DNA from 2 places in the Staphylococcus sp. AS1337 genome. Region 1 is predicted to be linked to the other one. Evidence: predicted binding sites of a transcription regulator. Region 1 holds the regulator's gene; the other holds the start of a gene.
The links. Region 1 encodes CtsR, which represses protease genes until heat stress. Its sites were predicted from a motif close to ATGGTCAATAAAGGTCAAACA; they were not measured.

Region 1 (17,440 bases):
TCATCTGTATTGAATTGTGTTTTCCTATTAATTATAGGTAATGTTTCAATATCTGAAACGAAATAACCTGAACGTGGTTTTGAATATATATAACCTTCATCGAGTAGAAACTGATACGCATGTTCAATCGTTGTATTACTAACAGAGAGATGTTGCCCTAATGCGCGTTTAGAAGGGAATTTATCTCCTGATTTATACTGACCTTCAATGATTTGCCTTTTTAAATTTTCATATAAATCGATATAAAGATGTGATTTCGACATAAAACTGACCTCCAAAATTAAATTGAAATTGAACCTTTTTAAATACCAGTTTATCTCTTAAAATGAATTTAATCAAATAAGTAAAGGGGAAAAACAAATGTCTAAAGTAACTGGATCAGAGAGAGTTAAAAGAGGAATGGCAGAAATGCAAAAGGGCGGCGTGATTATGGACGTTGTCAATGCTGAACAAGCTAAAATAGCTGAGGAAGCTGGAGCAGTTGCGGTAATGGCGTTAGAACGTGTACCATCTGACATTAGAGCGGCTGGCGGCGTTGCACGTATGGCTAATCCTAAAATTGTGGAAGAAGTTATGAATGCTGTTTCGATTCCGGTAATGGCAAAAGGACGTATTGGTCACATTACTGAAGCGCGCGTACTTGAATCAATGGGTGTAGACTACATTGATGAATCAGAAGTATTAACACCTGCAGATGAAGAGTATCATCTATTAAAAGATACGTTTACAGTACCATTTGTATGTGGTTGCCGTAACTTAGGAGAAGCTGCAAGACGTATTGGTGAAGGTGCAGCAATGTTACGTACAAAAGGTGAGCCGGGTACAGGAAATATTGTAGAAGCTGTTAGACACATGCGCCAAGTTAATGCAGAAGTAAAAAGATTAACAGTGATGAATGATGACGAAATCATGACTGAAGCTAAAAATATTGGAGCACCATTTGAAGTATTAAAAAGTATTAAAGAAAATGGTAAACTTCCTGTTGTTAACTTTGCGGCTGGTGGTGTAGCTACACCTCAAGATGCAGCATTAATGATGGAATTAGGCGCTGATGGTGTCTTCGTTGGTTCTGGTATTTTCAAATCAGAAGACCCTGAAAAATTCGCTAAAGCTATTGTACAAGCTACAACTCACTACCAAGACTATGAGTTAATTGGACGTTTAGCAAAAGACTTAGGCACAGCTATGAAAGGTTTGGACATCAATGAATTGACTTTAGAAGAACGTATGCAAGAGCGTGGATGGTAATATGAAAATTGGTGTACTAGCACTGCAAGGCGCAGTAAGGGAACATATACGTCATGTTGAACTTAGCGGTCATGAAGGCATTGCAATTAAGCGTACAGAACAATTAGATAACATTGATGGTCTCATTTTACCTGGTGGTGAATCTACTACATTACGCCGATTAATGAATTTATATGGCTTCAAAGAAGCATTACAACAATCTACATTACCTATGTTTGGAACGTGTGCTGGATTAATAGTGATGGCTAAGCATATTGTTGGTGAAGAAGGTTATTTGGATAAATTAGACATCACTGTTCAAAGAAATTCATTTGGCAGACAAGTGGATAGTTTTGAAAGTGAATTAAATGTACAAGGTATCGCAGAAGATATTGAAGGTGTTTTTATTAGAGCTCCACATATTGAAGCGACACATGGTGAAGTATCAGTGTTAAGTACAGTTGGTGAAAAAATTGTAGCAGTTCAAGAAGGACGTTACTTAGGTGTATCCTTCCATCCAGAATTAACTGATGATTATAGAGTGACACAGTATTTTATAGAAGAAATCGTAAAACCTACATTGATGACAGAAAAGGTGTAATAGATAGAACTTCAATAAAATATATGTCGCGTAAGGAATTTTTTAATAAGGCACTTCGTTAAAAATAATGAGTAGTTATTTTATAAGGCGAAGTGTCTTATTTTAGCTTATAGTTTAGAGAAGAAGAGAAGATATGTAGATTGATGTCTACTATTTGTAAATATAGATATAACAATTTAGCAAGTATTAAAAAAACACACTTCCATGCGATAGGAAATGTGTTTTTTAGTTTGCTTGTGGTATGTAGCAATATTTTAATTTTGTAATGGAAATAGTTGATATTATATAAAATGTACTTAAATCGAACGAATAAGCTTTTTATATTTGCAGATATCTATGTCCAAGTTACATTTTTAAATAAAGAATCCGGCAATAGCTGCTGAAATAAATGAAACAAGTGTAGCACCGAATAATAATTTTAGTCCAAAACGAGCTACGATATCACCTTTTTCGTTGTTAAGTGATTTAATTGCTCCAGAAATAATACCGATAGAGCTAAAGTTTGCAAATGATACTACGAATACAGAAATAACACCTTTAGCATGAGCGCTCATATCTTTAATCTCACTTAAACTTTGCATTGCAACAAATTCATTTGACAGTAATTTAGTAGCCATGATGGATCCGGCTTGTACTGCATCATCCCAAGGTACACCAACTAAAAATGCAAATGGTGCAAAGACAAATCCGATAAGCGTTTGGAAGTCCCAAGTGATACTGCCGCCAGATAAGCCGGTAAAGATTGCACTAACAACACCATTAAGTAAAGCAATGATAGCGATATAACCTATTAACATTGCACCTACGATGACTGCAACTTTAAAACCGTCTAAGATATATTCACCTAACATTTCGAAAAATGATTGTTTACCTGATTCGCTCTCATCAACGATAAGTTTATCTTCTTTTGCATCAATTTTATAAGGATTGATTATAGAAGCAATGATGAAACCACCAAAGAGATTTAATACAACTGCTGTAACTACAAAACGTGGTTCAATTAATGTGAAATAAGCACCGATAATTGAAGCTGATACTGTAGACATTGCAGAAGCTGTTAATGTATATAGACGTTGTTTAGGAATATGTGCTAATTCCTTTTTCAATGAAATAAATACTTCTGATTGCCCTAAAATTGCAGCGGCAACAGCATTATATGATTCTAAGCGGCCCATGCCATTAATTTTTGAAATGGCTAAACCTAAAACGTTGATAATCCAAGGTAAGATTTTTGTATATTGTAAAATACCAATTAAAGCTGAAATGAATACGATTGGTAATAATACATTAAAGAAGAAGGGCGGGTTCTTAGGATCTACAAATTCAAATCCACCAAATACAAAGTTCACACCTTCTGCTGCTTTTGCTAGTAAATAATTAAAGCCGTCTGATATGCTACCGATAACTGTAATACCAAATTTAGTTTTGAGTAAAATAAATGCGAATACTAGTTGTATTACAAGTAGTAAACCGACATATTGCCAACGAATATTTTTTCTATCTGAGCTAAATAGAAACGCCAATGCAAGAAACACTGCTATCCCAATTAAACCAATAATAATATGCATAAGTCATTCATCCCTTTTAATTTTTCTTAACTCCTATAATACAATAAATTAGATAGCACTTACATCTTTAATTAAAAATTTTTAAAACATATTGGTTGAAAAAGGTCAAAGTTGGTCATATAATATAGTCAAAGAAGGTCAAAAGAGGTGATAATCATGCACAACATGTCTGACATCATAGAACAATACATTAAAAAGTTATTTGAAGACACCAATGAAGACGTTGTAGAAATTCAACGTGCCAATATTGCGCAGCGCTTTGACTGTGTGCCTTCCCAGCTTAATTATGTAATCAAAACACGTTTTACAAATGAGCACGGCTATGAGATTGAAAGTAAAAGAGGTGGTGGCGGATATATTCGAATCACCAAAATTGAAAACAGAGATGAGACAGGTTATATTAATCATTTACTTCAATTAGTTGGTCCATCTATTTCACAACAGCAAGCTTATTACATTGTAGATGGCTTATTAGATAAAAATTACATTAATGAACGTGAAGCAAAAATGATACACGCCGTTATAGACAGAGAGACATTAAAAATGGATGTATTATCGAGAGATATTATTCGAGCAAATATTATAAAACGGTTATTGCATGTTATAAATTATTATTAAAGTGAGGTGTTTCGTCGTGCTATGCGAGAATTGTCATTTGAATGAAGCAGAAGTGAAATTGGCAGTGAAAGGTCAAGATGGTATAAATGAAAAATGGGTTTGTTCCACATGCGCACAAGGTGGTAACCCATGGACTCAAAATCAGCAAATTCAATCGCAAGATGACATTGAAGGCGCATTTGTAGTGAAGCAAATCTTACAACACTTAGCTGCTAAACATGGTATCGATTTTGATGAAATTGCTTTTAAAGAAGAAAAACGATGTCCTACTTGTCATATGACATTAAAAGATATCGCACATGTTGGTAAATTTGGCTGTTCAGATTGCTATGCTACATTCAAAGATGACATTGTCGATATTGTACGACGTGTGCAAGGTGGTCAAATCGAACATGTAGGAAAAACACCACATTCTTCACACAGAAAATTAGCATTAAAAAAACAAATAGAAGAAAAAAGTTCATATTTAAAACAACTGATAGAAGAACAAAACTTTGAAGAAGCCGCCGTTGTTCGTGACGAAATTAAAGCATTGAAAGAAGATGGCGAGGTGAAACATGATGAGTAAAAATGATATTAGTGCATACATGAGTGAATGGATGCGTGATAGAGAAGAAAGTCCAATTGTGATGTCTTCGAGAATACGATTAGCAAGAAATTTAGAAAATCATGTACACCCATTAATGTTTTTATCAGAACAAGATGGTTTTCGAATAATTAACGACGTACAAGATGCGCTTCCTGACTTGTCTGTACAACGTTTGGACTCAATGGATCAACAAAGTAAATACAAGCTTGTCGCGAAACATCTTATAAGTCCTGAATTAATAAGACAACCTGCTTCTGCCGTATTACTCAATGAAGATGAATCTTTAAGTATTATGGTTAATGAAGAAGACCATATACGTATTCAGGCCATGGGTAACGATTTATCACTATCAACATTATACGAAAAAGCTTCAGAAATTGATGATCAACTTGATAGTGAATTAGATGTAAGTTTTGACGAAACTTTAGGTTATTTGACAACATGCCCTACTAATATTGGGACAGGCATGCGTGCCAGTGTCATGTTGCATTTGCCTGGATTGACAATAATGAAACGTATGAATCGCATTGCTCAAACAATTAATCGTTTTGGTTTTACAATTAGAGGTATTTATGGAGAAGGATCTCAAGTTTATGGTCATATATACCAAATTTCAAACCAACTTACTTTAGGCAAAACAGAAGAAGAAATCATTGAAAGCTTATCAGAGGTAGTGCAGCAAATTATTAATGAAGAAATGCAAATCCGCGAACGATTAAACCGACATAATCATATAGAAACATTAGACCGAGTATATCGTTCGTTAGGAATATTAAAATATAGTAGACTGATATCTATGGAAGAAGCTTCACTAAGATTAAGTGAAGTGAAACTTGGTTTAGATTTAGGCTATATTGAATTAGAAGACTTCAAGTTTAACGAGTTAATGGTTGCAATACAATCACCTTTCTTATTAGACGAAGAAGATGATAGAACAGTTAATGAAAAAAGAGCAGATATATTAAGAGAACATATAAATTAGGAGGTCATACTATATGCTATTTGGTAGACTAACAGAACGTGCTCAACGTGTACTAGCACATGCTCAGGAAGAAGCAATACGCTTAAATCATTCGAATATTGGAACTGAACATTTACTTTTAGGTTTAATGAAAGAGCCTGAAGGCATTGCAGCTAAAGTTTTAGAAACGTTTGATATTACTGAAGAAAAAGTAGTTGAAGAAGTAGAAAAATTAATCGGCCATGGTCAAGAACAAATGGGCGCATTACACTATACACCTCGTGCGAAAAAAGTAATTGAATTATCAATGGATGAAGCTAGAAAATTACATCATAATTTCGTAGGAACAGAGCATATCTTACTTGGATTAATCAGAGAAAATGAAGGTGTCGCAGCTCGTGTGTTTGCAAACTTAGATTTAAACATCACAAAAGCACGTGCACAAGTCGTTAAAGCTTTAGGTAGCCCTGAAACAAGTAATAAAAACGCGCAAGCTAATAAATCTAATAATACACCAACGTTAGACAGTCTAGCTCGTGACTTAACAGTTATCGCAAAAGACGGCACTTTAGATCCTGTCATTGGTAGAGAAAAAGAAATTACAAGAGTCATTGAAGTCTTAAGTCGTCGTACTAAGAACAATCCTGTATTAATTGGTGAACCAGGTGTCGGTAAAACTGCTATTGCTGAAGGCTTAGCACAAGCAATTGTTAATAACGAAGTACCTGAAACACTTAAAGGTAAACGTGTAATGTCATTAGATATGGGGACAGTTGTTGCTGGAACAAAATATCGTGGTGAGTTTGAAGAGCGCTTGAAAAAAGTAATGGAAGAAATTCACCAAGCTGGAAATGTAGTATTATTTATCGACGAATTACACACACTAGTAGGCGCAGGTGGTGCAGAAGGTGCTATTGATGCATCTAACATTCTTAAACCAGCATTAGCTCGCGGTGAATTACAATGTATCGGTGCAACTACTTTAGATGAATACCGTAAAAATATTGAAAAAGATGCAGCGCTTGAACGTCGCTTCCAACCTGTTCAAGTTGGTGAACCGACTGTTGAAGATACAATTGAAATCTTAAAAGGATTGCGTGATCGTTATGAAGCACATCACCGTATTAACATTTCAGATCAAGCTTTAGAATCAGCAGCTAAATTAAGTCACCGTTATATTTCAGATCGTTTCTTACCAGATAAAGCGATAGACTTAATCGATGAAGCAAGTTCTAAAGTAAGACTTAAGAGTCATACAACTCCACCAGACTTGAAAGAAATTGAACAACAGATAGAACAAGTTAAAAACGAAAAAGATGCAGCTGTCCATGCTCAAGAGTTTGAAAATGCAGCCAACTTGCGTGATAAGCAAACAAAATTAGAAAAACAATATGAAGAAGCAAATAACAACTGGAAAAATTCTCAAAATGGTGATAACACATCTCTATCAGAAGAAGATATTGGTGAAGTCATCGCTGGTTGGACAGGAATTCCTTTAACTAAAATTAATGAAACTGAATCAGACCGTCTGCTTAACTTAGAAGATACACTTCATAATAGAGTGATCGGCCAAAAAGATGCCGTTACATCTATTAGTAAAGCAGTTAGACGTGCTAGAGCTGGATTGAAAGATCCTAAACGTCCTATCGGTAGCTTTATCTTCTTAGGGCCTACGGGTGTAGGTAAAACTGAGTTAGCTCGTGCATTAGCTGAGTCTATGTTCGGTGAAGATGACGCAATGATTCGTGTTGATATGAGTGAGTTTATGGAAAAACATGCTGTCAGTCGTTTAGTTGGTGCCCCTCCAGGCTATGTAGGTCATGACGATGGCGGTCAATTAACTGAAAAAGTAAGACGTAAACCTTACTCAGTGATTTTGTTTGATGAAATTGAAAAAGCGCACCCTGATGTGTTTAATATTCTGTTACAAGTATTAGATGACGGTCACTTAACAGATACAAAAGGTCGTCGTGTAGACTTCCGTAATACAGTTATTATTATGACATCTAACGTAGGTGCACAAGAATTACAAGACCAACGTTTCGCCGGTTTTGGAGGCGCGTCTGAAGGACAAGATTATGAAACAATCCGTAAGACAATGATGAAAGAATTGAAAAACGCATTCCGTCCAGAATTCTTAAACCGTGTTGATGATATTATCGTCTTCCACAAACTTTCTAAAGAAGAATTGAAAGAAATTGTGACAATGATGGTTGATAAACTAACAGAACGCCTTTCTGAACAAGATATTAATATTACAGTTACAGAAGCTGCTAAAGAAAAAATTGCTGAAGAGGGTTATGATCCTGAATATGGTGCTAGACCATTAATTCGTGCAATTCAAAAAACAGTTGAAGATAACTTAAGTGAATTAATTTTAGAAGGCAATCAAGTTGAAGGTAAAGAAGTAATAATTAACCATGATGGCAAAGAATTCAAGTATGATATTCAAGAAAGAAAAGGTACAACTAAAGATAAAGAAACAACTGAATCTTAGAAGTTAAGTATAAATTAAAGCAGTACTTCTCAAATATGTGGATGCATATTTGGGGAGTGCTGCTTTGTTTTTATATTGTATAAACAATAGAGTAGTATTTACCTTGATAAATGAGTAATATTTAAAAAAGTCAAAATATAATATCAGTGATACTCTATACACAAGCATGGTATTTTATAAAATAGCTTTTCGCTAAAGATTAGAATCCTTAAGTTATTAAGATTTTTAAATAACTATATACGAATATTTTTCGATTGAATTGTTTGATTATGAATAAAATTTGTTTTTAAACAGACAGAGGTTTAAAATAGATTTGTTCAATGAAAGATGGAGGTGCAGTTTTGGCTAAAAAGAAAGTGATTTTTGAATGTATGGCCTGTGGTTACCAGTCTCCAAAGTGGATGGGGAAATGCCCAAACTGTGGTGGTTGGAATCAAATGGAAGAAATAGTCGAACAAAAGGCTGCGAGCCCAAAACATGGTGTGCGCAGTCGAGACAATATTTCTAAAGTGCAAAAATTAAATGACATTAAACATGAAACGACGCCACGAGTAAAAACAAACTCTGAAGAGTTTAATAGAGTACTCGGTGGCGGTATAGTAAATGGTTCGCTCGTATTAATAGGCGGTGATCCGGGTATTGGTAAATCAACATTACTTTTACAAATTTGTGCAGCATTATCACAATCTAAAAATGTGTTGTATATTACAGGTGAGGAATCATTAAATCAAACCAAATTAAGAGCAGAAAGATTAGATGAGGACTCAAGTCAATTAAATGTGTTTGCTGAAACAGATTTAGAAGTTATACATGAAACAGTTAAGCAACTCAAACCAGATCTACTTGTAGTAGACTCAATCCAAACTATTTTCCATCCAGAAATCAGTTCGGCTCCAGGTTCTGTGTCGCAAGTTAGAGAAAGTACGCAAAGTTTAATGAATATAGCGAAACAATTGAATATAGCTACATTTATAGTGGGACATGTTACGAAAGAAGGTCAAATAGCTGGTCCACGTTTACTTGAACATATGGTAGATACAGTCCTTTACTTCGAAGGCGACGAGCATCACGCGTATCGTATTTTAAGAGCAGTTAAAAACCGTTTTGGCTCTACAAATGAGATGGGTATCTTTGAGATGCAGCAAACTGGATTAAAAGGAGTTAAGAACCCGTCGGAAATGTTCCTTGAAGAACGTTCGACTAATGTACCTGGTTCAACTATTGTTTCTACAATGGAAGGTACGAGACCGTTACTTATAGAAGTACAAGCGTTAGTGACTCCAACTACATTTAATAATCCAAGACGTATGGCGACAGGGATTGATCATAATCGATTGAGTTTGCTCATGGCAGTGTTAGAAAAGAAAGAGAATTATTTACTACAACAACAGGACGCTTATATTAAAGTGGCAGGGGGTGTACGTTTAACAGAACCAGCTGTAGATTTAGGTATTGTTGTTGCAACGGCATCAAGTTTTAAAGATTTAACAGTTGATGGTTTAGACTGCTTTATTGGAGAAGTAGGACTCACAGGGGAAGTTAGACGAGTTTCTCGTATAGAGCAACGTGTACAAGAAGCGGAAAAATTAGGATTTAAGCGTGTAATTATTCCAGAATCAAATATTGGTGGATGGCAATTTCCAAATGATATCAAGGTCATTGGTGTTAAGAATGTCCATGAAGCATTAAAATATGCACTAACAAAACAATAAATTAAAAACACAAAGCTATTTAGGTTAAGTATATATTTAGTTTAGCCTGAATGACTTTCTAAAGGAAGGTGAGTTAACCTGTGAACATTATAAGACTCATTGTTATCTTGTGCTATATTATCTTGGGTGCAAGTATAGGTGTGTATCTATTACCAGAGATAGTCAATGACGCTGGTCTAAACCATTTACCCCTATTAACAAATACTTATTTCAATGGGCTACTAGGGATTATTATATTCTTTTTAATCTTTGGTTGGTTTATTAAAAAAGCAACATATGCTTTAAAAGAATTAGAACAAACAATTATGCGTCAAAGTGCAGTAGAAATATTATTTGCTACAATTGGACTAATGATAGGTTTATTAATTTCTGTTATGATATCTTTTATTTTTCAAATTATCGGCAATAATGTCATTAATCATTTTGTGCCAATTATAGTTACTATTATTTTAGGTTATTTCGGCTTTCAGTTTGGTTTGCGAAAGCGTGATGAAATGTTGCTATTTTTACCAGAAAATATGGCGCGTTCAATGTCTATTAATGCACGTAATGCGGTACCTAAAATTATTGATACAAGTGCCATTATCGACGGGCGTATATTAGATATTATAGAGTGTGGCTTTATTGACGGAGAAATATTAATTCCTCAAGGTGTTATTAATGAACTTCAAGTCGTTGCAGATGCGAACGATAGTGTTAAACGTGAAAAAGGCCAAAGAGGTTTAGATATATTAAATGAATTATATGATACCAATCATCCAACGAGAATTATACACCCAACTAAGTCTCATAGTGATATCGATGCGATGTTAATTAAATTAGCGCAACATTATAGAGCACATATTATAACAACGGATTTTAATCTTAATAAAGTGTGTCATGTTCAAGGTATTCAAGCGTTAAACGTTAATGATTTATCTGAAGCAATCAAACCTTCAGTGCACCAAGGTGATCGCTTTAAACTATTGCTTACTAAAATGGGGAAAGAATCTGGTCAAGCAGTAGGTTATTTAGATGACGGTACTATGGTCGTTGTAGATAACGCTAAAAAACATATAGGCGAACATATCGATTTAGAAGTAATTAGTTTGTTACAAACTTCTTCAGGTCGAATAATTTTTGCAAAAAAATTAAATTAATTTGTAAGTAAAGGTTTCATTTGGAATTGTAGCGCCCAAAGTTACAGTTTTACATGAAGCCTTTGTTTTTAACTGCTTGAAAAATTAAGCAGAACTATAAGATAATTTAAGCACAGTAATATCATATTACTAGTTAAAGTGCTACAATAGATAGCGAAATTATATTTCTATAAAAGTGGATTGTTTATTCAGTTGTATAAAATTATGCAAAGTGCTTTTTAGATTAGGATACTTTAAAAAATTATAAGCTATGGTATGCTTAATAAGCGATAATCATAAACTTATTAATAGTTGAGCGTTATTTTCTTGGTGAACTACACATAGGTGAGTTAACATACGTTCAGCCTATTTACTGTGTGAATTTGTGTAACTTGAATATTAACTTAACCAATAAAAACAAACATTTAAAACGGGAGTGAACATAATGAGTGATCGTGTAAGAGTGAGATATGCACCAAGTCCAACAGGCTATTTGCATATCGGTAATGCAAGAACTGCATTATTTAACTATTTATTTGCTAAACATTATGATGGAGATTTTGTAATTCGTATTGAAGATACGGATAGTAAACGTAACTTAGTTGATGGAGAATCATCACAATTTGATAATTTAAAATGGTTAGGCATAGAATGGGATGAATCTGTAGATAAAGATAAAGGTTATGGACCTTATCGCCAGTCAGAACGCGCAGAAATTTATAACCCATTAATTAAGCAATTATTAGATGAAGATAAAGCCTATAAATGTTATATGACTGAAGACGAATTAGAAGAAGAGCGTGAACAACAAATAGCACGCGGTGAAATGCCTCGTTACGGTGGTAAACATGCACACTTAACAGAAGAAGAACGTCAACAGTTCGAAGCTGAAGGTCGTCAACCATCTATACGTTTCCGTGTACCAAAAGATACGACATTCTCATTTGATGACATGGTAAAAGGTGAAATTTCGTTTGATTCAAATAATATGGGTGACTGGGTCATCGTTAAGAAAGACGGCGTACCTACTTATAACTTTGCCGTAGCAATAGACGATCATTATATGGAAATTTCTGACGTAATTCGTGGAGACGACCATATTTCTAATACACCAAAGCAGTTAATGATTTTTGAAACATTTGGTTGGGAAGCGCCTAGATTTGCTCATATGTCGCTTATAGTCAATGAAGAACGTAAAAAATTAAGTAAACGTGATGGAAAAATCTTACAATTCATCGAACAATATCGTGATTTAGGTTATTTACCAGAAGCACTATTTAACTTTATTACGTTGTTAGGTTGGTCACCAGAAGGTGAAGATGAAATTTATTCTCCAGAAGAATTTATTAAGATTTTTGATGAAAAACGTTTATCTAAGTCACCAGCATTTTTCGATAAACAAAAACTAGCTTGGGTTAATAATCAATATATGAAACAAAAAGATAGTGAAACGGTATTTGAATTAGCATTGCCACATCTAATTAAAGCAGAGTTGATTCCTGAAAATCCAACTGAAGAAGATTTAGATTGGGGCCGTAAACTTGTAGCACTTTACCAAAAAGAAATGAGTTACGCTGGAGAAATCGTACCTTTATCAGAATTATTCTTCCGCGATGAACAAATTTTAGGTGATGATGAGCAAGAGGTGATAAATGGTGAACAAGTACCTGAACTTATGAATCATTTATACGGTAAATTAGAAGTGCTTGAGCCATTTGAAGCGGCAGAAATTAAAAAAACGATCAAAGAAGTTCAAAAAGAGACAGGTATTAAAGGTAAACAATTATTCATGCCTATCCGTGTAGCTGTAACTGGCCAAATGCATGGACCCGAATTACCAAATACAATTGAAGTTTTAGGTAGAGAAAAAGTATTATCTCGTTTAAAAAAATATGTTTAAAGTAAAGTTGTAGCATGTAAAGATTGTGTTAAATTGATAATACTTGAAAAATTACATCAAACAACCTATGATTAACATTGAAAATGGCAAAGGATTAGTATGTGATGAAAGTGTATAGAGAGTGTGCGGTAGCTGCAAGCACATCACTGAAATTACGGAATGCACCTTTGTGCAAATGAATTAAATAAACTTTAAAGAGTAAACAAAAGTCGTTTTAGTTTGGATCATTGCGAATGCATTTAAACAAGTGGCTGTGTTTAAAATAAGAGTGGAACCGTGCTAAAGCAAAGCGCCTCTAACAATTTTAGTTAGGGGTGCTTTTTTAATAAGGAGGTAGCAACCTTGTTTAAATTTTTAAGAAGAATTAAAGATGATGTGAATATGGTGTTTGAACAAGACCCAGCTGCGCGTACTACGTTAGAAGTGATTACATCTTATGCAGGTGTACATGCGGTTTGGAGCCATTTGATTGCACATGAACTGTATAAAAAGAAAAAGTATGTTTTGGCTAGGCTTATTTCTCAAGTTACACGTTTTTTTACAGGTATTGAGATACATCCAGGTGCCCAAATCGGTAGACGTTTGTTTATTGATCACGGTATGGGTGTAGTCATTGGAGAGACATGTCGTATTGGTGATAATGTAACGATTTATCAAGGAGTTACTTTAGGTGGAACGGGTAAAGAGAAAGGGAAACGTCATCCAGATATCGGTGATAATGTATTAATTGCTGCAGGCGCAAAAGTGCTTGGTAATATAACAATTAATGCTAACGTGAATATTGGGGCTAATTCAGTAGTGTTAAATTCAGTGCCAAGTTATTCAACTGTAGTAGGTATACCAGGGCATATCGTGAAACAAGATGGCAGACGTATCGGGAAAACGTTTGACCACCGTAATTTACCTGACCCAATTTACGAGCAATTAAAAGAGTTAGAAAAACAACTTGAGAAAACAAGAAATGGAGAGATTCAAGATGATTACATTATATAATACATTAACACGTCAAAAAGAGACGTTCGAGCCTATTGAACCAGGTAAAGTTAAAATGTATGTTTGTGGACCGACAGTGTATAATTACATCCATATTGGTAATGCAAGACCAGCAATAAACTATGACGTAGTAAGAAGATATTTTGAATATCAAGGCTATGAAGTCATTTATGTATCTAACTTCACTGATGTGGATGACAAATTAATCAAGCGTTCTAAGGAGCTAGATGAATCAGTTGAAACGATTGCGGATCGTTACATCAAAGCGTTTTATGAAGATGTAGGTGCTTTAAATGTAAAAAAAGCGACATCAAATCCACGTGTAATGAATCATATGGACGAAATAATCAAGTTTATAAAAGAACTTGTAGACGAAGGCAATGCATATGAAAGCGCTGGCGATGTTTACTTTAGAACACGGAAATTTGAAGATTACGGCAAATTAAGTCATCAGTCACTTAATGACCTAAAAGTGGGCGCACGTATTGAACAAGGTGAACAGAAAGAAGATGCGTTAGATTTCACATTGTGGAAAAAGGCTAAACCAGGTGAAATTAGCTGGGACAGCCCGTTTGGAGAAGGTAGACCAGGCTGGCACATCGAATGTTCAGTTATGGCATATCATGAACTAGGTGCGACAATTGATATCCACGCAGGCGGAACGGATTTACAATTCCCTCACCACGAAAATGAAATTGCGCAGTCAGAAGCACATAACCATGAACCTTTCGCTAATTATTGGATGCATAACGGATTCATTAATATAGATAATGAAAAGATGAGTAAGTCGTTAGGTAATTTTGTATTAGTGCATGACATTATTAAACAAATTGACCCAGACGTTCTACGCTTTTTCATGATTAGTGTCCATTATAGAAGTCCTATTAATTATAATATGGAACTTGTAGAAGCTGCGAAAAGTGGCTTGGAACGTGTGCGCAATAGTTATCAAGCTATTGAAGAACGTGAAGCAATTGCAACAGATGTGGAAGATCAATCTGCATACATTACTGAAATCGACAATATTTTAAAGCAGTTTGAAACTGTGATGAACGATGACTTTAATACTGCAAATGCGATTACAGCATGGTATGATTTAGCGAAATTAGCTAACAAATATGTGTTAGAAAACACTACTTCGGTAAAAGTCTTAGCGCGTTTTAAAGAAGTGTACCAAATATTTAGCGATGTGCTTGGCATTCCACTAAAAGATAAGGCAAGCGACGAATTGTTAGATGAGCAAGTTGAAGCTTTAATTGAAGAACGAAACAATGCTCGTAAAGAAAAAGACTTTGCACGTGCTGATGAAATTCGAGATCAATTAAAAGCACAAAACATTATACTAGAAGACACGGCTCAGGGTGTGAGATTTAAACGTGGCTAATATTGATAATAAACTATTAAATCCACTAACACTTGCCTACATGGGTGATGCAGTTTTAGATCAACACGTAAGGGAATATATCGTACTAAAATTAAAAGCAAAACCTAATCGATTGCACCAAGAAGCAAAACGTTATGTCTCTGCTAAAAGTCAGGCTCAAACGCTTGAATTTTTAATGGAAAATAATTGGTTTACTGAAGATGAATTAGATATTGTTCGTCGAGGCAGAAACGCTAAAAGTTATACCAAAGCTAAAAATACAGATATACAAACTTATAGAAAAAGTTCGGGCTTAGAAGCAGTCATTGGCTATTTATATTTAGAAAAAGAACAAGAGCGTTTGACGGCTTTATTGGAAAGTGTCGTACAAAATGTAAACGAAAGGTAGTGATAATATGGAAGAGATTGTAATCGTTGGGCGACATGCTGTAAAAGAAGCAATCGTTTCAGGCCATACAATTAATAAAATTTTAATTCAAGATACTATCAAAAAAGGCCAAATCAATGAAATTTTAAAAAAAGCAAATAGTAGAAAAATCATAGTTCAATCAGTACCGAAATCGAAAATCGATGGATTATCTGATTCTCCTCACCAAGGGATAGCGGCTTATATCGCACCATATGAATATGCAGATTTTGATGCGTTTTTAGAAAAGCAAAAAGCTCAAGATAAACTATCTACGGTATTAATATTAGACGGTTTAGAAGACCCGCATAATTTAGGTTCTATCTTGAGAACGGCAGATGCATCAGGTGTTGATGGTGTCATCATACCTAAGAGACGTTCAGTAGCGTTAACGCAAACTGTCGCTAAAGCATCTACTGGTGCCATTCAGCATATACCAGTTATGCGAGTGACAAATTTAGCTAATACAATTGAAACATTAAAAGACAATAGCTATTGGGTCGTAGGTACAGAAGCGGATAATTCTACAGACTATAGAGAAATGGATGTAGCAATGCCGTTAGCAATCGTTATTGGTAGTGAAGGTCAAGGTATGAGTCGTCTAGTTAAAGATAAATGTGATTTTTACATTAACATTCCGATGGTTGGACATGTAAATAGCTTAAATGCCTCAGTAGCGGCAAGTTTAATGATGTACGAGGTATTTCGTAAACGTAACAACATTGGAGATAAGGTATGAAGGATAGGTACTTAATCATTGATGGATATAATATGATTGGTTATTCTCAGGAATTGAGCCGCATTGCGCAAGATAATCTTGAGGAGGCACGTGAACAATTACTTATAGCGATAGCAAACTATAACGCAATGATTGCAGATGAAGTCGTCTGTGTTTTTGATGCTTATGAGCAATCGGGTGTCCATTCTGAATATATGTATCACGGCGTTAAAACGATATTCACAAAAGAAAAAGAAACGGCAGATAGCTATATTGAACGCTATGTGTATGATTTGTATGATAAACATACTAGACACATTACAGTTGTTACGAGTGATATGAGTGAGCAACATGCGATATTTGGTGCTGGAGCATATCGTGTGTCTTCAAGAGAGATGTGGAGAGACTTAAGAGAAAATGAAGTGTCTGTATCCAAAAAACTAGATGGCTTTAATGAACAAAAACCACGAACTAGGATAGAACTTTCAAATGAGATTTTAGAAGAATTTGAAAAACTTAGACGTGGAGACAATCATCAATAACATTATTGTCCACTTGATTTTTGGAGCATAGTCGCTGTATCCTATCTTTACTTTTGAAGAAAGGAAGCTACTATGTTAGAACCAAACAATCATGAATTCACAGCCTCAAAAAATGCAGAACTAAATATTTTTGAAAAGCATGATTTACCTAAAATATTTACAGCACTTATACCTTTAATACGTAAAAGGTTAAAACACTTTTCTGTTCATCCAAATGATCAAGAAGATTTGTGCCAAGAGGTGCTGATAAAACTTTTTCAAGCGTTTAGACATTTTGACTTTAAAAGTACTATACCAATTGAACATTATGTGAATCGTGTTATTAAGAATGTAAAAAATGACTATATTCGTAAGAAGTTCTATGGTTATGAAAGGCAAACATTATTGATTAACGAGTTTATAGTGTCCTACAATAATAGTAAGATGGAATGCCCTATAGACAAGCATCTCCTAGCTATAGAAGTAGGAGAATATATCCAACAATGTGTGTTAAACTTAACTAAGTTGGAACAAGTGGTTGTCATTTACTTATTGAAAGATTATAAGCCAAAAGAAATTGCAGAATTATTAAATGTACCGAATAAAGTAGTTTACAACGCGATACAT
Region 2 (17,440 bases), on a different contig from region 1:
ACAAATTCTTGGTTTTTCAACTTTAAAAATTCTCCACGAACAACACGACTCATACCAATCCATCCTGTAATAGCCATCGCTAAAATAATCGTCCATATAGATGGTTCAAAGATCAGTACAAATAAAATCACAACAATAAGTGTTGGAATAGAAGCTACAACTTCTATTATACGTTGCATGACATTATCTATTCGACCTCCAAAGAATCCTGATATTGCTCCGTATATGACACCTATAAATATATCTAGTAAAGCAGCGACAACACCAATAAATAATGATACTTGTGCACCTTGCCATGTTCTTGACCATAAATCTCTACCTAATTGGTCTGTACCGAACCAGAAGTTCTCTTTAACCCCTGCTTCTTTATAAGCATCGACACCTTGTGCACCCTCACCATCAAAAGGTAAGAATGAAATTTGGTCTAGCACTGGTATCTTAGCAGGTAGATTACGACGCTCAACATCTTGTTCAGCATAATCATGTGAACTTAACAGTGGCCCTATTAACGCTAATAACACAATGAAAATCAAACCAATCATCCCTACTACTGCGAGTTTATTACGTTTCAATTGTGTCCATGCATCTTGCCAAAAGTTTTTGCTCTCTCTTTGCATTTCAGGTTCTTTTTCAATATCATTGTTACTTCTAATAAAGTCGGATGCTGGAATAGCTTCAGAGGTAGTAGTCATCACTGCATTTGAATGATCATCATTTAATTTTTCATCTCTTTTATCAGCCATTATTTTTTACCCCCTTGTACACGTATACGTGGATCAATAACACCATATAATATGTCTACAAGGAAAATGGAAACAATAAATAGTGTACTGAATAAAATCGTCGTTGCCATGATAACTGGGAAGTCATTTGTTGTTATTGATCTAACGAATTGATCCCCTAAACCAGGCACACCAAAGATATTTTCAATTGTTAATGTACCTGTCAGGATACTCGCTAACATAGGCACAATAATTGTTATGACTGGAATTAATGCATTCCTTAATGCATGACCAAATAGCACTCTCATTGTTGAATTACCTTTGGCACGTGCTAACAAGATATAATCTGAACTTAATACTTCAATCATTTCCGCTCTTATGTATCTAGCCACGGTTGCTAGTACTGCTGCAGATAAAGCTAGTGAAGGTAGCACTGCTGTTGATAACCCTTCCCAACCCGCAACAGGAAACCACTGTAATCTTACTGAAAAGACATACTGCAATAATACTGCTAATACAAATGACGGTACTGAAACAGCAATAACTGAAATTACCGTTGCAGAATAATCCACCCAGGTGTTTTGCCGTACTGCTGCTATGACCCCCAAAATCAAACCTAGTATTACACCGATAACCATCGCTGTCATCCCCATCTCAAATGACGGTAATAATCTCGGTTTTATTAAGTCCCAAACAGGTTGGTTGTCATATTGGAATGAGTTACCAAAGTCCCCCGTAACTACATTCTTTAGATAACTGGCATACTGTACAGGTACCGGATCATTCAGACCATATTTTTCATTTAAAATTTGTTTCTGCTCTTCATTTAATTTTTCATCATTAAATGGTGAACCAGGCATTAACTTCATTAAGAAAAACGTGATCGTTATGATTATGAATAATGACAAAATCATATACCCTAATCGCTTCATAATATACTTAAGCATATTTTATCCCCCTTTAATTTCAGAATAAACATTCCCTTCAAAATATTCAGAAATATTTAATAACATTATACTTTTAGTTCATATTTTAATCAACATTGTTTTACTTTACATTATTAAAGTAATCAATTTTTAAATAAATTTATTAATCTTATAAGTATTGTTGTAAAAGAAATTCCATTAATTATTATTCATTTTTAAGTAATTTTAAGTTACAATAAATTTATTAATTAAAGGAGACAAAATAATGAGAACTTTAACTTCTATATTTGGTTGGGCGTTTTTAACACCCATACTTTCTTTGCTGTTTTGGTTTTTCTTTTCACATACCTTAATATATTTTATTAATATTTTCTTCTATATTTCGATTTCATTAACCATATTCTTTTATATTATCATTATCGTTCAAGAAGGTATTTTTGATCCTACAAGTTATGGTTTTAGAAGACTAAAATATCAACTTTCAAGTAAAAAACACAAAGATACCATAGAAAATGATGAATTTTTTAAACCTAAACAAGTTAAAAAAGATGACTATTTTGTCTCTCCATGGGTAAAAATTGCATTTAGTTTTAATTTATTTTATTTAATACTCACAATCGTTATATCATTTTTAATTTAAAGTCCAACCTAATTGGTTAATTTAATTAATTAAAATAATGATTCGTTATATATGTTTTGTAATGCTATCAAACATTCAAACAAAAAATTAGCCCGAGACACCTACTTATGTCTCGGACTAATGCGTTATAATACCACTAAATGATTATAGTTTTACTGCTAGTTAGCTTTGCTAAAAACAGATTAATACAACTAAATCATTTTAGCTAAAATTGATTTGTTGCTCTCTTTTTATTATTTCGTTTCAATATTCGGGTTACAAAACAAAGCATAATATAACAATACAAACCCTATTAAAACAACGGTTGCAACATATACCGACATCATCCATGGTAAAACAAAAGCCCCTATAATTAATCCAGAACGTGCTAATAAATTACCACCATAAAACGAAACCATACCAAATGTATTATATGTACTACGTTTATCATCTGGTATCATTAAAAATCTTTGTGCGTTTTGTATAGGCGAATATATTAACTCCCCTAATGTAGCAATAATTGAGAATAAACATAAAATCCAAAATGAACTCGCAGACGTCAACACACTATAACCAACGGTATATAATATAATACCTAAAATAAATGCAATTCTTTTGGATGTTGATTCCACAACTCTATTTACTGTAAAAGTTAATGTAGCTACAACAAGTGTATTGATTATCATAATAACAGTAAACATTCTCACTCCATCTATGTAAAACCCAAAAAAGCTTAATGGTTCAAAATCAGACTTCAACCTAACCACAATATAAGAATTTAAACTTAACTCTGCCATAATTACTAACATAAAGCCTAAATTTAACATCATAAAGTATTTATCTTTAATAACAGTATGGTAACTATTAATAAAATGTTTAAATTTTGATGTTAATTCTTCTTTTTTGTTATAAACTTGCTCTACATCATAGTATTTCTCAAAAAGGTACCAACTTATAAGCATTGCTAAGAAAAATATCATAAATAATAATCGTTTATGACCTAAATAGAGTAAAGCACCTAGCACCATTCCAATTGCTGTGCTAATATTAAACATCCAATAATTTAGTTGATACACGTATTCGCGAACTTCTTCATAAATTGCATCCATAATCGCTGCCTCAAAAATAGGTTCACTCGCAGCAAACATAATTTCAAAAATAAAGACTGTCACACAAAAAACAACTAATCCTATACCATCCATAGTAACTGTTATACTTAAAATAATAAGACAAATTGCATAAAGAAAATGAATGTAATTTACCACTTTCTTCCTATTATAATTGTCCCCTATATACCCTCCTATGAAGGACACAATGAAACTTACAATAAGATTTGTAATTAAGAAAACACCCGCAAATACTGCATTCACTTTACTAGTTAAATATAATGCCAAAAAAGGTAAAATCGCTTGGCTCGCAATAATTAATATAAAATCTGCTATAAGTCGTGTTTTTAATGTTGTGGATAGAGTTAAAAACCTTTTCATCTTATGTCCCCCCTTTGTTTACTTTATCAATGTTTAGTATTATACATTAAATGTATATTGTGAACAGATGATTAAATAAATTATACTTTTAAATACTAATATGGCCAATAAGGATATGCTTTAACTATTTAAATACTTCATATGTTTTATTTGCTTAAATAAAACTAATTTATACTAACAAGAGCATTTATAAATATTAGTCTGCCTATTTTGAATAAAGCCTCAAATAGAGATTAAAATATTTTGATAAATTTTTAAAATATATCTTTCAAAATTTACCTGAACGCAAAATAAACCAAACACTAAAAATATAGCGTTTGGTTTATTTTAATATTTATAATATAACAGTATGAAAATACTATACAATTTTAGTCACTAAATTTCTTCAACACAATCACTGCATTATGTCCACCGAAACCTAAACTGTTACTCATTGCATAAGTAATATCTAAATCTTCTGCTTGGTTAGGAACGATATCTAAATCACATTCTGGATCTGGTGTGTTCGCATTAATTGTAGGTGCAATACGGCTATCTCTAATTGAAAGCGCAGAAAATATTGCCTCAATACCACCTGTTGCACCAAGTAAATGACCTGTCATTGATTTAGTTGAACTTACTTTTAATGTAGAAGCAGCTTCACCAAATGTATTTTTTATAGCTTGGATTTCAGTTAAGTCACCCACTGGCGTACTTGTACCATGCGCATTAAGATATTGAATATCTTTAGCTTCAATACCAGCATCATCCATCGCTGCTTGCATAGCACGAGAGCCGCCTTCACCTTGTGGTGCTGGAGCTGTAATATGATATGCATCTCCAGTCGAACCATACCCTACAACTTCTGCATAAATTTGAGCACCGCGTGCTTGTGCTGATTCTAAAGACTCTAATACTACAATACCAGCACCTTCACCCATGATGAATCCATCACGACCTTCTTGGAAAGGGCGACATGCGGTTTCTTTATCATCATTTGTAGATAATGCGCGACTAGCACTAAATCCTGCAATTGCCATATGTGTGATTGGCGCTTCAGCTCCACCTGTAACCATTGCATCTGCATCACCACGTTGAATAATCTTGAACGCTTCCCCAATTGAGTTTGTACCAGTTGCACAAGCTGTTACTGTAGAACCATTTGGACCTTTGGCACCAATATCAATAGACACTTGGCCTGTTGCCATATCAGGTATAAGCATTGGTACAAAAAATGGGCTCACTTTTCTTGGACCACGGTTAATTAATTGATTATGAGAAATTTCAAATGTTTCCATACCGCCAATTCCTGAACCAATCCATACTCCAATTCTATTGGCAGTTTTTTCGTTAATTTCAAGTTTAGCATCTTGAACCGCTTCTCTAGCAGCTACTAACGCATATTGAGTAAAACGATCCATTCTACGTGCTTCTTTTTTCGGGATATGGTCTTCTATATTAAAATCTTTTAGTTCTCCAGCTAAATGAACACTGTAATCTGTTGTATCTAATCTTGTAATATTATCAATACCACTTACACCTTTCAACGCGTTATCCCACGATGATTTAGCATCGTTGCCTAGAGGTGATAATGCGCCAATTCCTGTTATTACAACACGCTGTTCTTTGCTCATAATTTATCCTCCTATTTTCCCCATCTTAGTGTGACAGCGCCCCATGTTAAGCCGCCACCAAAACCGACTAATACAAGGACATCGTCATCTTTAATTTTACCGTTTTCTAATTCTTGGCCGATACTTAATGGAATAGATGCTGCTGACGTATTTCCGAATCTATCTACAGAAACACTCATTTTTTCTTTGGTAATACCCAAACGTTCTCTAGCAGACTCCATTATTCTAATGTTTGCTTGGTGTGGTACAAACATATCAACATCATCAGGTGTTAAATTTGCTTTAGCCACCGCGTTTGTTGACGCTTCACCCATGATTCTTACAGCAAACTTAAATACTTCACGACCGTTCATAAATATTTTGCCATTTTCTGGGTTTAAAAATAAGTGTTTTGCTCCTGAGCCATCTGAACCTAGTTCATAACTTAAAATACCACGCCCTTCTGATACCTCACTAATAACTACTGCGCCAGCACCGTCTCCAAATAAAATAGCTGTTGAACGATCTGTAAAGTCAGTGATTTTAGATAATTTATCTACGCCGACAACTAATATATTTTTATAATCACCAGATTGTACAAATTGTTTTGCATTAATCATTGCATACATAAAACCACTGCATGCTGCAAGTTGATCCATGGAAGCAACTTTCCCCACGCCTAATTTTTCTTGTAAAATATTAGCTACTGTTGGGAAAGGAAAATCACCTGTCGATGTCGCTACAATAATCATGTCGATTTCTGAAGCTTCAATCCCTGCATCTTTGATTGCTTTTAAGCTCGCTTGATAAGCCATGTCAGAAGTTTCTTCGTTTTCATCTGCCCATCTACGCTCTTTAATACCAGTCATTTGTGAAATCCACTCATCTGAAGTTTCTAAAAATGATTCAAAATAGGTATTTTCAACAACTTTTTCAGGTGCGTATGCACCAAAACCTTTAATACCCACATCCATGGTTGTACACCTTCTTAATCTTAATTTTAATTTTTATTTGAATTAAACTTTTAATACCAGGTATTAATTTAACATAATACACATTTCAAATACAAGAACAACACATCGAAATTTTAAATATTACTTCTCTCTATACAAACTACACTTAATTATTTATAATGAAGTTATATATATTATATTGGAGGCATTACATAATGAAATACCTCGCAGTTTTATTTTGGTCTATTGTTTTATTACAAATGATTAATTTCGTACTTAATAGTTTGAATGGTGGCGGTGAACTTAACTATGTAACACCGATCTTTGGAGCGATTGCTTTTACAATTATTATCGTTTTATTTGATATGATGATTAAACCTAGTAAACATGAGGCCAAAGAACACCACTAAATATGGCGCAGGACAATATTCTTATGATTCCATTGTCTTATCTACGTCAAAGATGACTATAACATTAAACAAGTCCAAGGCATATAAATGTCTTGGACTTGTTTTTTTATAATAAAAGGGAACGCCTCAGAAAACAAGTGCTTAATTTGCTTTCTATTACGCGTTCCCAACTAAATTATTTTAATTAGCAAAATTGCTTTATAATTAATAGTATTTATTAAACTGTTTCGGGTTTATTTTCAGAAAATGTTAAACCATCATCAGTCAATGCAATATCGATAGTTGTACCTTCAGGTAAGTTTTCTCTAATCATTTTACGTGCTAATGGTGTTTCAATTTGTCTTTGGATGAAACGTTTCAATGGTCTTGCACCGAACTGTGGTTCATAAGCTTCTTCGCCTAACCAAGCTTTTGCTTCATCTGATACATTGATTGAAATACGTTGCCCCATTAATCTAATATTTAACTCTGTTAATAATTTTTCAACAATTAAACTCATGTCTTTAATAGATAAAGGTTTAAATAAAACAATGTCATCCATACGGTTAATAATTTCAGGTTTAAAATATTGGTTTAAACTGTTCATCACAGCTTTTTCTGTTGTTTCAGTTATCACACCTGAATCTTTAACATTTTCTAATAAAATTTGCGAACCTATGTTACTAGTCATTATAATAATTGTATTTTTAAAATCTACTTCACGCCCTTTAGAATCCGTCAAGCGACCTTCTTCAAGTATTTGTAACAATACGTTAAATACATCACTGTGAGCTTTTTCAATTTCATCTAATAGAATTACAGAATATGGATTACGGCGAACCGATTCTGTTAATTGACCACCTTCGTCATGTCCTACATAACCTGGAGGCGCTCCAATTAGACGAGAGACAGAATGTTTCTCCATATACTCACTCATATCAATGCGAATCATGTGTTTCTCTGAATCAAATAATGTTGATGCTAATGATTTAGCTAATTCTGTTTTACCTACACCTGTAGGACCTAAGAATAAGAAACTACCAATAGGTCTGTTAGGATCTTTGATACCTGCACGTGCTCTTACAACAGCATCAGAAACTAAATCTACTGCTTTATCTTGTCCAACAACACGTTCATGTAGTATATCTGAAAGGTTCAACAGTTTCTCTCTTTCAGTTTCTACAAGTTTCGAAACCGGAATACCTGTCCATGAACTAACAATATCTCCAATTTCTTCATCAGAAACAATTTCACGAATAATACGTTCATTATCTCCATTTTGTTCATTTTGGAATGCATCCTCTAATTCGCGTAATTCTTTTTCTAATTCAGGAATTGTACCATGTTGCAATTCAGCTGCTCTTTCTAAGTTGTAATTATTTTCAGCATCTTCTAATGCCTTTCTATTTTCATCTAATTCCGTACGTTTTTCTTGTAACTTAGCAATTTTTTCTTTCTCTTCTTCAACACGAGATTGAATTGCGTTTTGTTTTTCCTTTTCATTGGATAATTCTTGTTGTAACTCTTGTAAACGTTGTTTACTTGCATTATCGGATTCATTTTTCAATGCACTTTCTTCGATTTCTAATTGCATTACTCGACGATTAACTTGGTCTAATTCTGTTGGGTTAGAACCCATTTCTGTTCTAATTGTCGCACACGCTTGGTCAACTAAATCGATTGCTTTATCTGGAAGAAAGCGATCTGTGATATAACGGTCTGAAAGTTCTGCGGCCGCTACTAACGCCTTATCTTGTATACGTACACCATGATAAACTTCATAGCGTTCTTTCAAACCACGTAAGATTGAAATTGTGTCTTCTACATCTGGTTCCGATACATTTACTTTTTGGAAACGACGTTCTAAAGCTGAATCTTTTTCAATATATTCTCTATATTCATTTAGTGTTGTAGCCCCAATACAGTGCAATTCACCTCTAGCAAGCATAGGTTTCAACATGTTCCCAGCATCCATTGCACCTTCAGTTTTACCAGCACCTACAAGCATATGAATTTCATCTATAAATAATATAATTCTACCGTCTGAATCTTTCACTTCTTTCAAGACTGCTTTCAGTCTTTCTTCAAATTCTCCACGATATTTTGCGCCTGCAACAAGTGCACTTAAGTCTAATTCAAATATTGTCTTATCTAATAACGACTCAGGTACGTCTTTTCTAACAATTCTCTGCGCTAAACCTTCAACAATAGCTGTTTTACCTACACCTGGCTCACCGATAAGCACAGGATTGTTTTTTGTTTTTCTACTTAAGATTCTTACGGTATTTCTTATTTCTTCGTCACGTCCAATCACTGGATCCATATTACCTTGACGAACTTCTTCAACTAAATCTCTACCATATTTTTCTAAGGCTTCATAATTTGCCTCTGGATTTTGTGTCGTCACATGGTTTCCCCCTCTTATTTTTTTAATAATTTCTACGATAATTTCTTTTTTATTATCCACATATTGTTTTGTTGTATCATCAACATCCATTGCAGCTAATATGATATGTTCCATTGAAATGTATTCATCTTCATATGATTTCATATATGATTCTGAACTATTGAATAATTCATTTGCTTTTGAACTAATATATTGTCCGTATTGAATGTTATCTCCTTGTACGGTTGGATAGTTTTTCAATTTATTAGTATATGCATTGTTTAAATGTTCAGTATCAATATTAGCTCTTTCTAACACACTTTTAAATAAACTTTCGTTTTCTTCAAGCGCTGCTTTTAATACAGCTTCAATTTCTATATTTTGGTTTTCATTTGCTTTTGCTAATTCAACAGCTTTTTGTAAAGCTCCTTGAACAGCATAGGTCATTTGATTAATATCCAAAATGATTCACCTCACCATTTAGTATTTGATCAAGCGTCTTTAAGTTTGACTTTGACTTTCTTTGACCTTAACTTAATTATAGTCCTTTCAATGTTACTTTTCAACACTTATGATTATAATTTTTAAATTTTTTCAACATTGTTAAAGCTTGTTATATTAATGTTTTCCCCATTATCTAAATTAAATAAACACCCCTTTTCCTCCATAAATTTTTACAAAATAATATCATTAACTATTTTATTACTAATAAAGTACTTAACGTTTTAGTAACTTTTTAATAAGTTTTAATTTAATGAATAACTAAAAATTAAAAAAGCGAGAACACACTACTCCATTTTTTAAAATGAATAGATAATCTCGCCAAGCTATGCTAGTAAACTAGCTTTAAAATTGAAATGAGATGCTATTACTTACCAACTTCACATACTAATTCTTTATAATAGATTCATCTAACCCCACTGTCATTCTCTTTTGTAAAGTCATGCAAACTCTATTTATCCTTTTTAGGAGTAATATGTTTTAATATTTCATCTATCATTGCTTTGATACCCGTATTTTCTAAATGTATACCATCAGGTGCAAAATATTCTGAATGACCTTCAGATCTTTTGTACCAATCAATTAAAGTAACATTATCATGTTTTTTGGCAGCGTCTGACATCAACTCATTAACGTGACTTTCATAATTTCTAGGTACTCGAGTATTCACTAAATATACTTGAGCTTCACCGAATTTTTTAATTAATTCATTTAATTGTTCTTCGGAAAAATCTCCATTTGTTCCCAACTCTAAGATAACTTGATCTGATTTTTGATTATAATTTTGATATTTTTGATCAACTAATGGTGTCGCTTCATATAAATTCCTACCAACTTGGCCATCAATATTAGCATGTGGTACTTTCATTTTAAAGGTTTCTCCAATATCAACCATTACAGAATCTCCAATTAGTAATGGTTTTAAATCTGCATATACTTCATTATCTTTATCTTTTTTAGAGTCAGAACCTCCTAAAAAGTTAACATTATCAACTGGAATTGGTCTGACTAAATATTTATCTATTTCATTCGTATTGTACGACGTTGCTTTATGATTTATATCATTTTTCCCTAGTTTGTCAAAGCTCCCTACAAAGACAAATATTGCAGGCAATAAAAATAGAATTAACACGATTGATCTAATTACTGCCTGTTTATTTCCACGTGAGATACTAAATGCTCTTATACCCTGTTTTCTAAACGGTGTCTCTATATAACGATAAGACATTTCTGCCAACACAATAGTTAAAATAATATCAATAACATAAACATAAGCAGGTAATTGTCCATCTACATAATATGAATGTATAAAGCTAATTACAGGAAAATGCCATAAATACAAACTATAAGAACGTTTCCCTATGTAAATAAATAACGGGTTTCCTAATATTTTAGCAAAATAACCAGAAGGATGTACTGCGCTAATAATTACAAATAACGTCAATCCTGAAATTAAATAAAAACCACCATTATATATCCAATTACTATTTTCATTCACTTTAAAGAACAGCATTAATAATAGTGCGATTCCAATAATGCCTATACTATCAATGATAGTTCTCAATATATAGTTTGGGTTTTTCTTTAATTTAAACGGAGGCCAAACAAATGCAAAAATCACACCTAATAGCATGGTCTGTAACCGTGTATCAGTACCAAAATAAACGCGTGAATGGCCGGTTTGTGCTTGGCCAATAATAATCATTGTTAATAAAGAAACTAATGAGATTATCCAAAGCACTAAAGTTACATTTCTATATTTCTTTATTGTGAGCAGTAATAAAATAAAGACGATAGGAAAAATAATATAGAATTGTTCTTCAATTGCAAGTGACCATAAATGTTTTAATGGCATAAAAGCAAAATGTTCGAAATAATTAACATCTGTTGCAATGTACCACCAATTAGATACATAAAAAATAGCTGCAAAGGCATCTTGTTTAATATTTACAATTTCAGCAGGTTTAAATATTAAACTTGCTACCGTTATAACCATCACAAGTACCAACATGGCTGGGATTAACCTTTTAATTCGCCTTAACCAAAATTGTTTTAAATTAATAATACCTGTGGACTCATATTCAAAAAGTAATAAGCTAGTTATCAAATAACCGGAAATCACAAAGAATGTATCTACACCTAAAAAGCCACCAGTCAACCACTGTTTGTTTAAATGATAGATTATAATACCTATGACCGCGATTGCTCGCAATCCATCTAAACCTGGCATATAGCGAGTATTATACTTTAACTGCTTATGCTTATTTAAATTATTGTTCATTTCTATTCATTCTTTCATCCCCAAAATAAAATATTTTATTATTATTCCTCATCATACACTCAATTATTGTAATGCTTCTGTAATACAACTGCAATTATTTTAATGAATTGCACTACAGAAAAAATATGTTTTTAAATGCCCTGAATTTTAGCTAAAAAAATAGCCCAATGTACAATTAAGTACATTAGACTATTTTATAATTACTATTTTAATTTTGTTTAACCGATACCTAAAGCAATTTTAGCATAACGAGACATCATTTCTTTGCCCCATGGTGGACTCCAAACAATATTTACTTCTGTATCTGAAATCTCTGGAATTTCTGCTAACACCATTTTAACTTGATTTACAATTTGAGGTCCCATTGGACACCCCATAGATGTTAAAGTCATTTCTACAGTACATAAGCCTTCGTCATCTACGTCTACGTTATATATTAAACCTAAGTTTACGATATCGATACCTAACTCAGGGTCAATAACCATTTCTAAAGCATTCAATATGCTATCTTTTAATCCTTCATCCATACATTTCACCTCTTTGTAATTAATCATACTAACAATATATCAAATATCTTACAAAACGCCAATAAAATGCTATGATATTCATACGTCAATTATTAAACATTAAGGAGAATTCAATGGAACCTTATTTAATTTGTCTAGATTTAGACGGAACACTTTTAAATGATGAAAAAGAAATCACACCTTATACAAAAGAAGTATTAACTAAATTACAAATACAAGGGCATAAATTAATGATTGCCACTGGTAGACCATATAGAGCTAGCCAAATTTATTACCATGAATTGAATATGGATACGCCAGTTGTTAACTTTAATGGTGCATTCGTACATCATCCCAAAGATGATCAATTTGAAATCAAACATGATGTATTAGATTTAGATTTATCAAAAAATATTATAAAAAGTTTGAATGATTATGGTGTATCTAATATCATTGCAGAAGTCAAAGACTACGTGTTTATTAATAACTATGATCAAAGATTATTTGATGGATTTTCAATGGGCAATCCAAAAGTAGAAACTGGAGATTTACTCACTTCATTAACTGAACCCCCTACATCTATTTTAGTTGAAGCAGAAGAATTCATGATTCCTAGAGTCAAACAAATGTTAACACGCTTTTACGCAGAAAACATAGAGCATCGTAGATGGGGATCACCATTTCCAGTCATTGAAATTGTTAAACAAGGAATTAGTAAGGCACGCGGTATAGATTACGTAAAGACTCATTTAGGTATCGACAGAAATCATATTATCGCGTTCGGTGATGAAGATAATGACTTAGAAATGATTAAATATGCTAAATACGGTATTGCCATGGACAATGGCTTGGACGAACTTAAACACGTCGCAAACCAAGTTACATATTCTAATAATAAAGATGGTATTGGACGATATTTAAATGATTATTTCCAATTAAATATGCCTTATAAAGAAACTATAAAATCTCAAATTTAATTTGCGATTTTAATTTGAGGAGGCCATTCAATATGAATAAAATTGTAGTCGTTGGTGCAGTTGCTGGAGGCGCAACTGTAGCTAGTCAAATAAGAAGATTGGATCAAGAAAGCGAAATTGTTGTTTTCGAAAAAGATCGTGATATGAGTTTCGCTAACTGTGCGTTACCTTACTATTTAGGCAATGTCGTTGATTCACGCGACAAAGTACTTGAAGCAACGCCAGAAGCTTTTTATGATTCTAAAAATATTATTGTAAAAACATATCATGAAGTGACATCTATAAATGATGATTCACAAACAATTACAGTCTATGATCACGTAAACGATACTTCGTTTGAAGAACACTATGATACTTTAATATTAAGCCCTGGATGTAGTGCAAATTCGTTGAACTTAAATAGTCCTATAGCATTTACTTTAAGAAATATGGAAGATACAGATGCAATTGAGACTTTTATTGAACAACAAAATGTAAAGAAAGCACTTGTTGTAGGTACGGGTTATATAGGCTTAGAAATTTTAGATAACCTTTATGAACGCGGTATCACGCCTACTCTAATCCATCGCTCAACTCACATTAATAAATTGATGGATCAAGATATGAACCAAGCTATTATTGATGAAATGGATAAACGTCATATCACTTATCACTTTAATGAAGAAATCACAAAAGTAGATGGTAACGAAGTATATTTCTCCTCTGGTAAAGTAGAAACATTTGATTTAATTATTGAAGGTGTCGGTGTAAAACCAAATTCAGGGTTTATTCAATCATCGAATATCACTTTAGATGACAAAGGTTATATCCCTGTTAATGACCAATTTCAGACTAATATACCAAATATATATGCGCTTGGTGATATCATAACATCACATTATAGACACGTTGACTTAAATGCACACGTGCCCCTTGCATGGGGAGCACATCGTGGTGCAAGTATCATTGCTGAACAATTGGCGGGTAACCCTAAAGTAAAATTCAAAGGCTTTTTAGGTTCAAATATCGTAAAATTCTTCGATTATACCTTTGCTAGCGTGGGATTATCGCCACAAGAATTAAAACATTTTGATTATGGAATAGTCGAAGTTAATCAAGGTGAACATGCGGGATATTACCCTGGAAATAAAAAATTACACTTACGTGTTTATTTTGACAAAGCTAACAGACGTATTATTCGTGCTGCTGCAGTTGGAGAAAAAGGCGTAGACAAACGTATCGATGTCTTATCGATGGCAATGATGCAAAAATTAACAATTGATGAACTGACAGAATTTGAAGTTGCTTATGCACCACCATACAGCAGACCTAAAGATATTATTAATATGATAGGCTATAAAGCTCGAAATAAATAAAAAATCAACTTTATTTTACTAACACAGAAAATAAAAACCGATAATTTCTAATCACATACTGAGTAGAAATTATCGGTTTTTATTAGTAATTTATCGTTTAGATTTGCTATAAAACAGAATAATTCTAAAACGTTGCTTTCTTTTTCTAGAAATTTTCGTATTTTACTTAACTACACTTTTAACAATTATACTTATGAATAATCTTCTTTATATCGAAAAAAATTGATGATAATATAGTTAAACTTTATTATCTTGATTCTATAATCATTTCATCTAAATAATTTGTTGTTAACGCTGTTTGTTTATTTAACAATTTTATATCTTTATATAAAGCATTGACTTCTGAATTGGAACCTTGAATTTGATTCATTATTTTGATATTAATAATTAATTTTAATAGTGGATAAGCAAGACATTTAAAATTCTTAAAAAGCGTTGACTGTAATTTTGGGACAATATTATAGTTACTATGCCCAATTAATAAATGTAATTCATTATATGACTTAATCATATTACTTAGAAGTTGTTTTTGATTTTCTTTATATTTATTTTTCAATGATATCCCTGCGTTTAGAGGTATTATCATTGCGGCATGTGACATTAACCAATCTTCGAACCTTGTTTCATAAGTTAATTTTATAGATGAATTTTTAAAAATTGCATCAAGTTTATTATGGAATGGTATTACTCCATTAAGATGGCTTACTTTTAATTCCCCTGCATTAAATCGAATAACAGTTGTTGCACTATCCCCTCTATTTCCTCCAGTCATTAAAAAACCAAAAGATATATTTTTATGTGTGATGGATTGGTGAAGTACTGTTTCACGAAGCTTATGAGGATCGGTGTTATTACCTATAAAAATAATATTGGTGCTTATATTTTGAGCTATTGAAGGTACAACTGAGTAAAAATCTGAATACTTCATTGTTACAAAGATAATATCATAACTATCATTCTTACCTAAATTACTTACATAGTTAAAGTGATCCGTAGTTCTTTTATTTTGTAAATAATGATTCAGTACAACCCCTCTATCATTTAAGTGTTTATAATTTTGACCTCTAGCTAATAGTGTTATGTTATTTTCTGGTTGATTTAATACATGTGCTAAATATTGCCCTTGTACTCCAGCGCCATAAATAAGTATATTCATATACGTCCTCCTTTTTAATGAACATTTGTTCATTAACTTGAACTTATCATTATAAAAAGTTAAACTCAATAAACAAAATAAGTATGTTGATGCTTATTGTACAGATTTCAAAAATCGTTGATAAATGAGGAATAGTTATGGATAAAAGAAAAGAAAAATCACGTCAACTTATTATCGAAAATTTTATAAAGCTCATGCAAAAAAAGGACATTGCTAAAATATCTATGAAAGATATTGCCGAAGCTTCTAATATCAATAGAGGAACGATTTACTTAAACTTTTTAGATAAATACGACATACTTAATCAGTCATTAGATTTTATATTAGCCGAAGCAATTGAAAAATGCGAGAGTACGATGAACCTTCAACAAGATGGTAAAGCAAATATGGGTGAAATACTCATAGCTATAGATAAACAATATTTTATCTTGAAACAATTAATACAAAAATCTGATTTAAATATATTAAGACAAACACTTTCTGAGAAATTCATGCAAAACATAAAGCAAAAAGATAATGAAATAGCGTTACAATTTTTAGGTTCGGCAATAGTAGGTGTTATTATATGGTGGATAGAGCAGTCTAGACCGTGCTCTATTGATGAATTAAGTAATGAACTATGGCATCTGTTAGAGCCACATATTGATGTATTTCTATAGATTAAATGGAAAAGTTTCATCGCAACTTTGATACTCTATATTAACGTTTGTTGTCTCACACTATAATACCTATTAGTTTAAATATATCTACCAAAAAAACAAAAAAGAGACTATGACAATGAAGTCATAGCCTCTTTTATATAACTTACAAACCAAACATTTGTGTAATTGGCCCCATCGGTAAAATAATTCCAATAATGATAGTCAAGATAATAACTACGATAGTAGTCCATAATAAACTATGACTTGGTTGACCTTTTTTACGTTTAGTAATTGTCACTTCCATCAATGCAACGACTGCCACACCGCAAATCATTTTCAATGTCAGTAACATATGTCCACCTGCATTATCAGATGAGAATGATTGAATCCAAACCCAAAAACCTGAAATTAACACAAGTAACATAAATAATCTTAAAACCATATGAATCGGTTTAAAATAAGGTGAAGCACCTTGTTTTTCAGAAAAGTTAAAGTAAGCTGCAAAGAATAAAATAATTAATAATACCCAACTTGCTATATGCATATGTAACATATAATATAACCCCCACACATTTTTCACTTCAAAAGTATATAAAACAAAAGTATATTGTAGTCTTTTAATTATAAAATCAAAAGATTACTTACCTTATCATACTTAAAATCACTTCATTTTTCAAAAAGAATTCTATATTACTCTACTAAAGATTAAGTAAAAAGAGCGGGATACAAATCAAAATTTTAAATTTGATACGTATACCCGCGCTCTATATTGTCTTAATACTTTTTATTTATCAGCAATAAAATTAGTTAATGTACCAATATTATCGATGGTAACTTTAATCTCATCACCTGGTTGTAAAAACTTAGGTGGATTCATACCTGCACCAACGCCTGCTGGTGTGCCAGTTGCAATAATATCACCTGGATGTAATGCCACAAATTTAGAAAT

Region 2: clpB (ATP-dependent chaperone ClpB) is a predicted target of CtsR. The motif match lies at 9,585-9,605, and genes of this name have one in related genera.

The regions. Positions count from the first base shown of each region.
Region 1 covers NZ_JBOIHZ010000004.1:356,319-373,758, reverse strand. Annotated here, with positions in the region: gene ACSUE0_RS09145 (PLP-dependent aminotransferase family protein) at 1-263, opposite strand, end outside; gene pdxS (pyridoxal 5'-phosphate synthase lyase subunit PdxS) at 361-1,248, shown strand; gene pdxT (pyridoxal 5'-phosphate synthase glutaminase subunit PdxT) at 1,250-1,828, shown strand; gene ACSUE0_RS09130 (NupC/NupG family nucleoside CNT transporter) at 2,182-3,396, opposite strand; gene ACSUE0_RS09125 (CtsR family transcriptional regulator) at 3,553-4,014, shown strand; gene ACSUE0_RS09120 (UvrB/UvrC motif-containing protein) at 4,031-4,582, shown strand; gene ACSUE0_RS09115 (protein arginine kinase) at 4,575-5,585, shown strand; gene ACSUE0_RS09110 (ATP-dependent Clp protease ATP-binding subunit) at 5,599-8,061, shown strand; gene radA (DNA repair protein RadA) at 8,403-9,773, shown strand; gene ACSUE0_RS09100 (PIN/TRAM domain-containing protein) at 9,854-10,912, shown strand; gene gltX (glutamate--tRNA ligase) at 11,337-12,791, shown strand; gene cysE (serine O-acetyltransferase) at 13,134-13,784, shown strand; gene cysS (cysteine--tRNA ligase) at 13,768-15,168, shown strand; gene ACSUE0_RS09080 (Mini-ribonuclease 3) at 15,209-15,556, shown strand; gene rlmB (23S rRNA (guanosine(2251)-2'-O)-methyltransferase RlmB) at 15,564-16,313, shown strand; gene ACSUE0_RS09070 (NYN domain-containing protein) at 16,310-16,834, shown strand; gene ACSUE0_RS09065 (sigma-70 family RNA polymerase sigma factor) at 16,907-17,440, shown strand, end outside.
Region 2 covers NZ_JBOIHZ010000005.1:95,406-112,845, reverse strand. Annotated here, with positions in the region: gene opp3C (oligopeptide ABC transporter permease) at 1-743, opposite strand, end outside; gene opp3b (oligopeptide ABC transporter permease) at 743-1,669, opposite strand; gene ACSUE0_RS09765 (DUF3899 domain-containing protein) at 1,914-2,288, shown strand; gene ACSUE0_RS09760 (MFS transporter) at 2,522-3,754, opposite strand; gene fabF (beta-ketoacyl-ACP synthase II) at 4,123-5,367, opposite strand; gene ACSUE0_RS09750 (beta-ketoacyl-ACP synthase III) at 5,379-6,320, opposite strand; gene ACSUE0_RS09745 (YjzD family protein) at 6,515-6,709, shown strand; gene clpB (ATP-dependent chaperone ClpB) at 6,927-9,536, opposite strand; gene ACSUE0_RS09735 (acyltransferase family protein) at 10,027-11,856, opposite strand; gene ACSUE0_RS09730 (metal-sulfur cluster assembly factor) at 12,075-12,383, opposite strand; gene ACSUE0_RS09725 (Cof-type HAD-IIB family hydrolase) at 12,497-13,339, shown strand; gene ACSUE0_RS09720 (CoA-disulfide reductase) at 13,372-14,694, shown strand; gene ACSUE0_RS09715 (ketopantoate reductase family protein) at 14,942-15,850, opposite strand; gene ACSUE0_RS09710 (TetR/AcrR family transcriptional regulator) at 15,988-16,509, shown strand; gene ACSUE0_RS09705 (YisL family protein) at 16,655-17,044, opposite strand; gene ACSUE0_RS09700 (fumarylacetoacetate hydrolase family protein) at 17,276-17,440, opposite strand, start outside.